2 regions of the Microbacterium sp. NPDC056736 genome follow, and region 2 is predicted to be linked to the other one. Evidence: predicted binding sites of a transcription regulator. Region 2 holds the regulator's gene; the other holds the start of a gene.
What was found. The regulator HspR, encoded in region 2, represses chaperone genes until heat shock. The targets are predictions, from matches to a motif close to AAGTTGAGTCNNNNNGACTCAACTT.
Positions count from the first base shown of each region.

Region 1: the regulator HspR is predicted to act here: its motif matches at 2,178-2,202, upstream of ACFRAL_RS13460 (Hsp20/alpha crystallin family protein).

Region 1 covers NZ_JBHTZE010000006.1:191,507-195,912, reverse strand. The annotation lists gene ACFRAL_RS13470 (methylmalonyl-CoA epimerase) at 42-410, shown strand; gene ACFRAL_RS13465 (L-serine ammonia-lyase, iron-sulfur-dependent, subunit alpha) at 514-2,115, shown strand; gene ACFRAL_RS13460 (Hsp20/alpha crystallin family protein) at 2,224-2,682, shown strand; gene ACFRAL_RS13455 (low temperature requirement protein A) at 2,794-3,987, opposite strand; gene ACFRAL_RS13450 (thymidine kinase) at 4,015-4,406, opposite strand, start outside.
Region 2 covers NZ_JBHTZE010000001.1:329,926-334,331, reverse strand. The annotation lists gene ACFRAL_RS01525 (nucleotide exchange factor GrpE) at 1-525, shown strand, start outside; gene ACFRAL_RS01520 (DnaJ C-terminal domain-containing protein) at 544-1,542, shown strand; gene ACFRAL_RS01515 (heat shock protein transcriptional repressor HspR) at 1,574-2,053, shown strand; gene ACFRAL_RS01510 (hypothetical protein) at 2,063-2,710, opposite strand; gene ACFRAL_RS01505 (MmcQ/YjbR family DNA-binding protein) at 2,861-3,274, shown strand; gene ACFRAL_RS01500 (DUF2252 domain-containing protein) at 3,389-4,406, opposite strand, start outside.

The sequences.
Region 1 (4,406 bases), on a different contig from region 2:
GCGGCCTGGCACGTCGCGTACGGGCGGGCCACAATGACGCCATGAGACTCGTGCAGGTCGCGCAGCACGCCGAGGATCTCGAGCGTGCTGCGGCCTTCTACTCCGCACTGCTCGAAGCGCCTGCAACCGCTGTCTTCGATCCGCCCGGGCTCCTCTTCTTCGACCTCGACGGGGTGCGACTCCTGCTCGATCGCGCGGCCCCACCGTCTCTCCTCTACCTCCGCGTCGACGACGTCGACAGGGCACTCGAGCGGCTCGGGGGTCGCGCGGACGTGGTCTCGCCCCCGCACGTCATCTTCACGCACACCGACGACACGCTCGGGCCCGCCGGGCACGACGAGTGGCAGGCCTTCGTGAAGGACTCCGAGGGCAACACGGTGGGGCTCGTCTCGTTCCGGCCTTCGGCGTGAGTCGACAGACTGCCTCGCGGAATCGCCGTGATGCGCGCATCGTGCTCCTATCGACTCGGTAACGCCCTGCAGATCGCACGGGGCGTGCTTTAGCCTGGTGGCGATGAGCGCCTACGTCTCGGCGTTCGAGCTGTTCTCCATCGGCGTAGGACCCTCGAGCTCCCACACGGTCGGCCCCATGCGGGCGGCCCACGACTTCGCCGTGCGGCTGCGCGCCTCCGGTGCGCTGCCCCGCGTGCGGCGGGTCACCTGCACGCTCTACGGCTCGCTCGGCGCGACCGGCATCGGCCACGGCACGCCGGACGCGGTGGTCGCAGGCCTGCAGGGACACGAACCCGAGACGGTGGATCCGGATGCCGTCCGTGCGGCGTGGAGCGGATGGCCCGACGGCGAGACGCTCGCCGTCGCGGGCGTCCACGCCGTGCCGTTCCGGCGCGACGACGTCGTCTTCGCGCCGCGGACCAGGCTGCCCGCGCACCCGAACGCGATGACGCTGGAGGCGTGGGCATCCGCTGACGACGGCCCGGCACGCGCGCTGAGCGGTCCCGGCATCCGCGAGACCGGCGCGTCCGCCGCGACGGTCGAGATCGAGCCGGTGTCCGGTGCCGGCCTCATCGCCCGCGAGACGTACTACTCGGTCGGAGGCGGATTCATCCGCCGCGAGGGTGACCCGTCGACCGGCGCGGGCGCCACTGCGTCGGCGTCTGTGTACCCGATGGATTTCGACAGCGCCGAGCAGCTGCTGGCGCTGTGCGATGAGCGGGGCCTCACGATCGCCGAGGCCGCCCGCCTCAACGAGACGGCGCTTCGCAGCGAGGAGCAGGTCGCCGAGGGGCTGGACGCCATCTGGGATGCGATGGCCGCCTGCGTCGAGGCCGGTCTGCGCGCCGACGGCGTGCTGCCGGGCATGCTGGGCGTGAAGCGGCGTGCCGCTGCCATCCGCGCACAGCTCGAGACGGCGGAAGCGGACGGTCGCCGCGAACTCCCGGGGGAGTGGCTCGGTGCCTTCGCGCTCGCGGTCAACGAGGAGAACGCCGCCGGTGGCCGCGTGGTGACCGCGCCCACGAACGGCGCCGCGGGGATCGTGCCCGCCGTGGCGATGTACTGGTGGCGCTTCCTCGCCGATTCGGGGCTCGGCGCCGGCAACGCGGTCACCCCGTACAGCGAGCTCGTCGGCAGCGCCCTCCTCGGCTACCACGGGCATGCCGCCGCGCCCGAGGCGGTCGCCGGGTGGGACGAGCGCGAGGTCGCCGAGGCGAACCGTCGCCGCGGCATCCGTCGGTATCTCCTCACCGCGACGGCGCTCGGCTCTCTCTTCAAGGCGAACGCGTCGATCTCGGGGGCCGAGGGCGGCTGCCAGGCGGAGGTCGGGTCGGCGTGCGCGATGGCCGCCGGCGGGCTCACCGCCGTGATGGGCGGCACCAACCGCCAGATCGAGAACGCGGCCGAGATCGCGATGGAGCACCATCTCGGCCTCACCTGCGACCCGGTCGGCGGGCTGGTGCAGATTCCGTGCATCGAGCGCAACGCGATCGCGGCGTCCACCGCCGTCACTGCGGCGCGGCTCGCGCTGCGCGGCGACGGCTCGCACTACGTCTCGCTCGATGCGGTGGTCGAGACGATGCGGCAGACGGGGATCGACATGTCGCACAAGTACAAGGAGACGAGCGAGGGCGGGCTCGCGGTCAACGTCATCGAGTGCTGACGCGTTCGTTCACGGCGAACAGCGGACCTAGCACTCGCACCCCTCGAGTGCTAATCTGTGATTAGTTGAGTCGACTCGACTCAACTCCAAGAACGAGAGGAGACAACCATGGCTACGTATGACCCGTTCCGTGATCTCGATCGTCTGGCGTCGAGTCTCTTCGACACGCGACGCGGCCCGCGCCGCATGCCGATGGACCTGTACCGCGATGGCGACCACTACGTCCTGACCGCCGATCTGCCGGGCATCGACCCGGGATCCGTCGACATCGACGTGGACGGCCAGCTCCTGACCATCCGCGCCGAGCGCACCCTCCACAGCGGCGAAGACGTCAAGTGGATCACCCGTGAGCGCGAGGCCGCGAGCTTCCTGCGGCAGCTCAACCTCGGCCAGGGGATCGACACCGACAGCATCTCCGCCAGCTACAACAACGGCGTGCTGAGCGTCACGATCCCCGTCAGCGAGAAGGCGAAGCCGCGCAAGGTCGAGGTGACGACCGAGGGGTCGTCGCCCACCATCCAGGCGCACGAGTCCACCTCGGACGCGCCGCAGCCCATCGAGCAGTGACCGGCTGAGCCGCGCACGATCGACGGATGCCTCGTCCCCACGCCGGGGACGGGGCATCCCGTCTTTCCGCACGGCCCGGGAGCGAGGCCGCAGCAGCCGGTCCGGGCCCGCTCAGCCTCCGCTGCGGCGGCCGCGGCGGACGCGATCGAGCGTCTCGCCCGCGGCGACTCCGGCGAGCACGACGGAGGCGGCGACGGTGAGCCACAGCGCACCGATCCCGCCCGAGGCCAGCGCCACCGCGCCGACGACCAGCAGCGCCGCGATGCCCGCGAGCTGGGCACGCGCCCACCGCTGCTCGAGCACGCGCCGGAAGAGGACGCAGCCGATCAGGAACAGCAGCGGGCCCAGCAGCACGGCGACCGTGGGCGCGAAGCCGGCTGCCCGCGGATGGGCGAGGGCCTCCTTGTCGCCCACGCTCAGCGCGACGATCCCGCCGATGATGGCGAGGTGGATCCAGGTATACGCCGTCCGCGCGAGGCGGCCGGGCTCGTCGGCCGCCTCGATCGCCTCCGAGCCCAAGCGCTCGCCGTGATCGAAGTAGATCCACCAGATGGCGGCCGCGGCGGCGAACGCCGCCGCCATGGCGATGATGGACTCGGCCGATGACTCCTTCGCCACGAAGGCGAACCCGGTGACCAGGAGCCCCTCGCCCAGGGCGATGAGGACGAACAGGGCCGTGCGCTCGGCGATATGGGGCCCGGAGAGGTCCCAGGCGCCGATGAGCACGCGGCCGCGTCCGGGGACGGGGAAGCCGAGGATGGTGCCGAGGAGCTCCACGGCGAGGGCGGCCGCCCAGAGCGGCAGCTGCCACCACAGCGGCAGCAGTGCCCCGGCGATCCACAGGCCCGCGGCCACAGCCGTCCAGACCAGCACCAGCGTGAAGTCGTGCGACACCTGGCGGTCATGGCGACGCGTCGCCCACACGATGAACGCCGTGCGGCCGATCTGCAGCACGACGTAGGCGAGGGCGAATGCCCACGCCCGCTCGCCGAACGCCTCCGCGATCGCCACGCTCATCACCAGGGCCACGAAGGCGAGGCCGATCACGACGCCGCGCACGGGCAGCGCGACGGGGTCGAGCCAGTTCGTGACCCACGTGGTCGAGACCCACGCCCACCACAGGGCGCACACCATGATCACGCCCTCGAGCAGGCCCGCCGGATTCTGCTGCTCGGCGAGATAGCTCGACAGCTGCGTCAGGGCGAACACGAAGACGAGGTCGAAGAAGAGCTCGACATAGGTGACGCGGTCGGCGCGCGGCGAGTCGGTCGGGCGCATCACATCGCGCGCCAGCCCAAAGGTCATGCCTCATCCTGGCACTGCGGCCCTCGTTCACCGGCTCCCGCGGCCGGTGAAATGCCGGCGGCAGCGGGCCTGATAGGACTCGATGCCGCCGATCTGCGCGAGGGTCGGGATCCTGGCGTCACCGGCATCCGCTGCCGAGATCCGCTGATGGAATGCGGCGTCCTCCCCGCACACGGCGCACACCGCGGTCAGCTTGATCACGTCCTCGGCGATCGCCATCAGCGACGGGAGGGGCTCGAAGGGCTCCCCGTCGAACGTGACGCACAGGCCCGACACCACGACGTCCACGCCGTCGGCGACCAGCCCGTCCACGGCGCCGACGAGCTCGGGACCGAAGAACTGCGCCTCGTCGACGGCGACGAGATCCAGGTCCCTGCCGCGCACGGCGGACACGAGCCCGGCGACGTCGGCGACCGGCC
Region 2 (4,406 bases):
GCGCCGCAGGACGCGGGCGACGCCGACGGCGAAGAGCTGACCGTGGACGACATCCTGGGTGCGCAGCAGAACGCGGATGCCGCGGCCGAGGACGCCGTGATCGCCGACCTCGAGTCGCAGCTGCTGAACGACCTGAAGCGTTTGCAGGCGGAGTACGCCAACTACCGCCGCCGCACCGAGGAGCAGCGCGAGGTCGAGATCGAGCGCGCCAAGGGAGCGGTCGCGAAGGGCCTGCTGCCCGTGCTCGACGACCTCGACCGTGCCGAGAAGCACGGCGACCTCGAGGAGGGCTCGCCGTTCGCGGCGATCGCCGAGAAGCTCCGCGGCGTCGCCGAGCGGATCGGGCTCAGCACCTACGGTGCGTCCGGCGAGGTGTTCGACCCGCAGCAGCACGAGGCGATCTTCCAGGCGCCGACCCCGGGTGTGACCGAGACGACGATCCTCGAGGTCGTCGAGATCGGCTATCGGCTCGGCTCGGTGGAACTGCGTCCGGCGAAGGTCGTCGTCGCTGTGCCGGCCGAGTAGCACCGGAGAGGGGCATCCATGGCCAGTCAGGACTGGTTCGACAAGGACTTCTACTCGGTGCTCGGCGTCGCCAAGGACGTCAGCGAGGCGGACCTGAAGAAGACGTACCGCAAGCTCGCCCGCCGGTACCACCCCGACTCCAACCAGGGTGACGCGGCCGCCGAGGCGAAGTTCAAGGAGGTCAGCGAGGCGTACTCGGTGCTCTCCGACCCCGAGCAGCGCAAGGAGTACGACCAGATCCGCGCAATGGGCTCGGGTGCCCGCTTCACCGCGGGCGGCCAGGGCGGCGCCGGGGGCTTCGAGGATGTCTTCTCGATGTTCAACCAGGGCCGCGGTGCCCGGTACCAGTCAGCCGAGGACTTCGACGACATCTTCGCGATGTTCAATCAGCAGCAGCGCGGCACCGGGTTCGGCACGGGCCGGTTCGGGCAGCCGAGCGGGGGCTTCCGCGGCTACGGCGGCCCGACCCGGGGCGCCGACGTCACGGCGCGCACGACGATCGACTTCATCACGGCGACCAAGGGCGAGACGATCACGCTCCAGGGCGACGACGGCAAGCCCTTCAAGGTGAAGATCCCGGCCGGCGTGTCCGACGGGCAGAAGATCCGGCTCCGCGGCCGCGGCCGCCCGTCGCCCGACGGCGGCGAGCACGGCGACGTCGTGGTGCAGGTGGCCGTGCGGCCGCATCCGGTCTTCACGCGGGAGGGCCTGAACCTCCGGGTGGTCGTGCCGGTGACGTTCACCGAGGCGACGCTGGGTGCGACCATCGAGGTGCCGACCCTCGGCGGCGACCCGGTGCGGCTGCGCGTCGCGCCGGGCACCCCCTCCGGCCGCGTGCTGCGGGTGAAGGGTCGCGGAGTGCAGACGAGCAAGGGCACCGGCGATCTGCTCGCCGAGGTGCAGGTGGCCGTGCCGTCGCACCTCGACGACGCCGCCCGCGAGGCGCTCGAGCGGTTCCAGAGCCTGGAGCCGAAGGAGAACCCGCGCGCCGACCTCATGACGAAGGCGCGGGGCTGACATCCTCGTTTCGGGACGTGAGGAGGTGACGATGATGACCGAGAACGAGATCGACGAGGATGCCCCGATCTTCGCGATCGCCGTCGCCGCCGAGCTGTCGGGCATGCACCCGCAGACGCTCCGTCAGTACGACCGGCTGGGTCTGGTCGTGCCCGCCCGCACGCTGGGCGGCTCCCGGCGGTACTCACTGCGCCACGTGGAGCAGCTTCGCGAGGTCGCGCGCATGTCGTCCGACGGCATCGGCCTTCCGGCGATCATGCGCATCCTCGAGCTCGAGAACCGCGTGCAGGAGCTCCACGGCCGCGTGCGCGACCTCGAGGACCGCATGCGCGCCGAGCTCGAGAAGCGTCCGGGTGCGCGCGTCTTCGCGGCCGGCTCGACGGGCTCGGTGGTGACGCTGCGGCACGGCACCCGCGTGCGCCGGGCGACCGAGATCGTCGTGTGGCGCCCGCGCACACCGATCGCGCCGGCGACCGGCGATGCCGATCGGCCCGGCGGTCCGGCATCCTGAGCGGACGCCTCAGCGGCGGCTGGGGCGCAGCGCGCGCCAGATGATGAACGTGCCGGCGGCCACGATCGCCAGCGGCCAGGCCAGGTTCAGCACGAGAAGCCACTCCGACGCTCCCGCCAGCACGACGAGCGCGGCGATCGCGAGCGCCCCGGCAGGGATCAGCGCCCACCACCGGCGCGTCTGGCCGCCCGGCAGCAGCGCGACCAGTGCGAACGTCACGGCCGCGCCGGTCAGGAAGACGGCCCCGACGACGGGACCGCTCGCCGCCGCCGCGATGGCGGTGACGATCGAGAGCGTCAGCAGCACCCCGGCCGGGATGATCGCCCACCAGCGGCGGTGGTCTCGCAGGTAGATCGCCGCAAAGCCGACGCCGAGCAGGGCCAGCATCGGCACCTCGGTCCACTGGCCGAGTCCGTCGGGGTCGAGTTCCATCAGCGGTGTGACGGCGGCGCCGGCGAGCGCCGCACCGGGGATGGCGGCCCACCACGCGTCGGCGTCGGCGAAGAACACGTACCAGAACGCGCCGCTCACCACGGCCAGCACAGCGGCCCAGACGGGGCCGGGGATCGTCGCCCACCCGGCGGTCTGGATGAACAGCAGCACGCCGGCGACGAGGACGACCGCGCCGAGGGTGATCTGCACGGGCAGGCGCTTCATGATGTGCCTCACTTCCGGATCGAGCCCGCGAGGGCTCCACCGCACACGCTACGAGCGTGCGGGCACGCCCGGGTGAGCCGAAGGTCCCGTGGTGTCCGTGCGCCGGTGCAGCCGGTTACGCGGAAGCCACGGGTGCGACACCATGGGGGCATGGCGACCCTCGACGACGTGCGCGCCATCGCGCTCGACCTGCCGGACGTCGTCGAGCGCGTCGACGGGCACCGCGGCGGAGCGACCTGGCGCACACAGGCCGGCGCCTTCGTCTGGCAGCGCGGCCCGAGCCGGCGCGACCTCGAGCAGCTCGACGCGCTCGGCCGCAGCTGGCCGGCGGGCGACATCGTGGGCGTGCGCACCGACGGACTCCAGGTGAAAGAGGCGCTGCTCGAGACGTATCCCGACGCGTTCTTCACCATCCCGCACTTCGACGGCTTTCCCGCGGTGCTCGTGCGGCTCGACGCCGTCGCCGCCGATCACCTGCGCGAGGTGATCACCGACGCCTGGCTGCTCAAGGTCACCAAGCGCGTCGGACGGGAGTGGCTCGAGTCCCACCCGCCGTCCGCCTGACGCCGGGCAGGGAATCGGAGGTTCTCGGCGACACGCCGGGCCGAGGCATCCGTGCTCCGGCGTGTCTGCACAGACCTCCGACGCTGTGTCCGCACGCCGCAGCCAGGGCCGCGGTCAGACCGCGTCGACGTTGCGGTGCCGGCGGAAGAGCTCCCAGTCGGCGTGCGAGAGCGCGGCGTACGCGTACGCCCACTCCAGGATCGCCTCGCCGACGACCTTGCCGCGGCCGACGTATCCCGAGACCGTGGCCGCGTCGGGGGACTGGCCGTGCGCACGGGCGAGTGTCGCCGCGCACGCGTCGGCGTACCACCGGAAGGGGACGTCGTCGAGCGTGTCGATGTCGAAGCCGCCCTTCATGTCGTGGAACTGCCGCACGTAGAAGTCACGCTGGGCTCCCTCGGGCGACCGCCGCACGTGGCCGAGGAAGGGGTCTGAGACGGCCTGCAGGATGCGCTGCATCGCCACGACGCGGCCGCCCTCGCCGTGCTGCTCGATGTAGCGGGCCACCCCGGGCGGCTGCTCGATGCCGCCGTGCTCGATGAGGACGCTGCGACCGGCCTCCTTGCCCTGGAGGAGCAGCACCCCGTCGTCGCCGTCCTGCATCGACAGCAGGAAGCAGCGCGTGCCGACGCTGCCGACACCCACCACCCGCAGCGACACGTCCGAGAGCGAGTACTTCTGGAGGAGCGCGCGGATGTCGACGCTCACCGATTCGCGGAACTGGTCGAGCACGCTCAGCACGCGACCCTCCATGAGCGCGCCGACGTGCGTCATGGTGGGCGGTGACTCGACGAACACGACGCGCCCGGCCTCGTCGACCGTGGTGAGCTTGCGGGCGGCGCGCTTGCCGGTGCGCCGCTCGGCGTCGCGGACGGCGCCGGCGATGACGTCGCGGGTCTCGGCGTCCGCGGCCTCCTCGGCCGCGAGCGCATCGAACCGGTCGTAGTAGCGCTTCAGCGGGCTGCGCTTGGCGCCGGCGCGGAGCGACCGTGCGTAGGTGCGCACCGCCTCGAGCGCCGCGTCGCGGATCACCCGGTCGTCGCGCGACGTCGACTGGCCGGCGATGACGATGCTCGTGACGAGGCGCTTGAGGTCCCACTCCCAGGGCGCCCACGCGGCCTCGTCGAAGTCG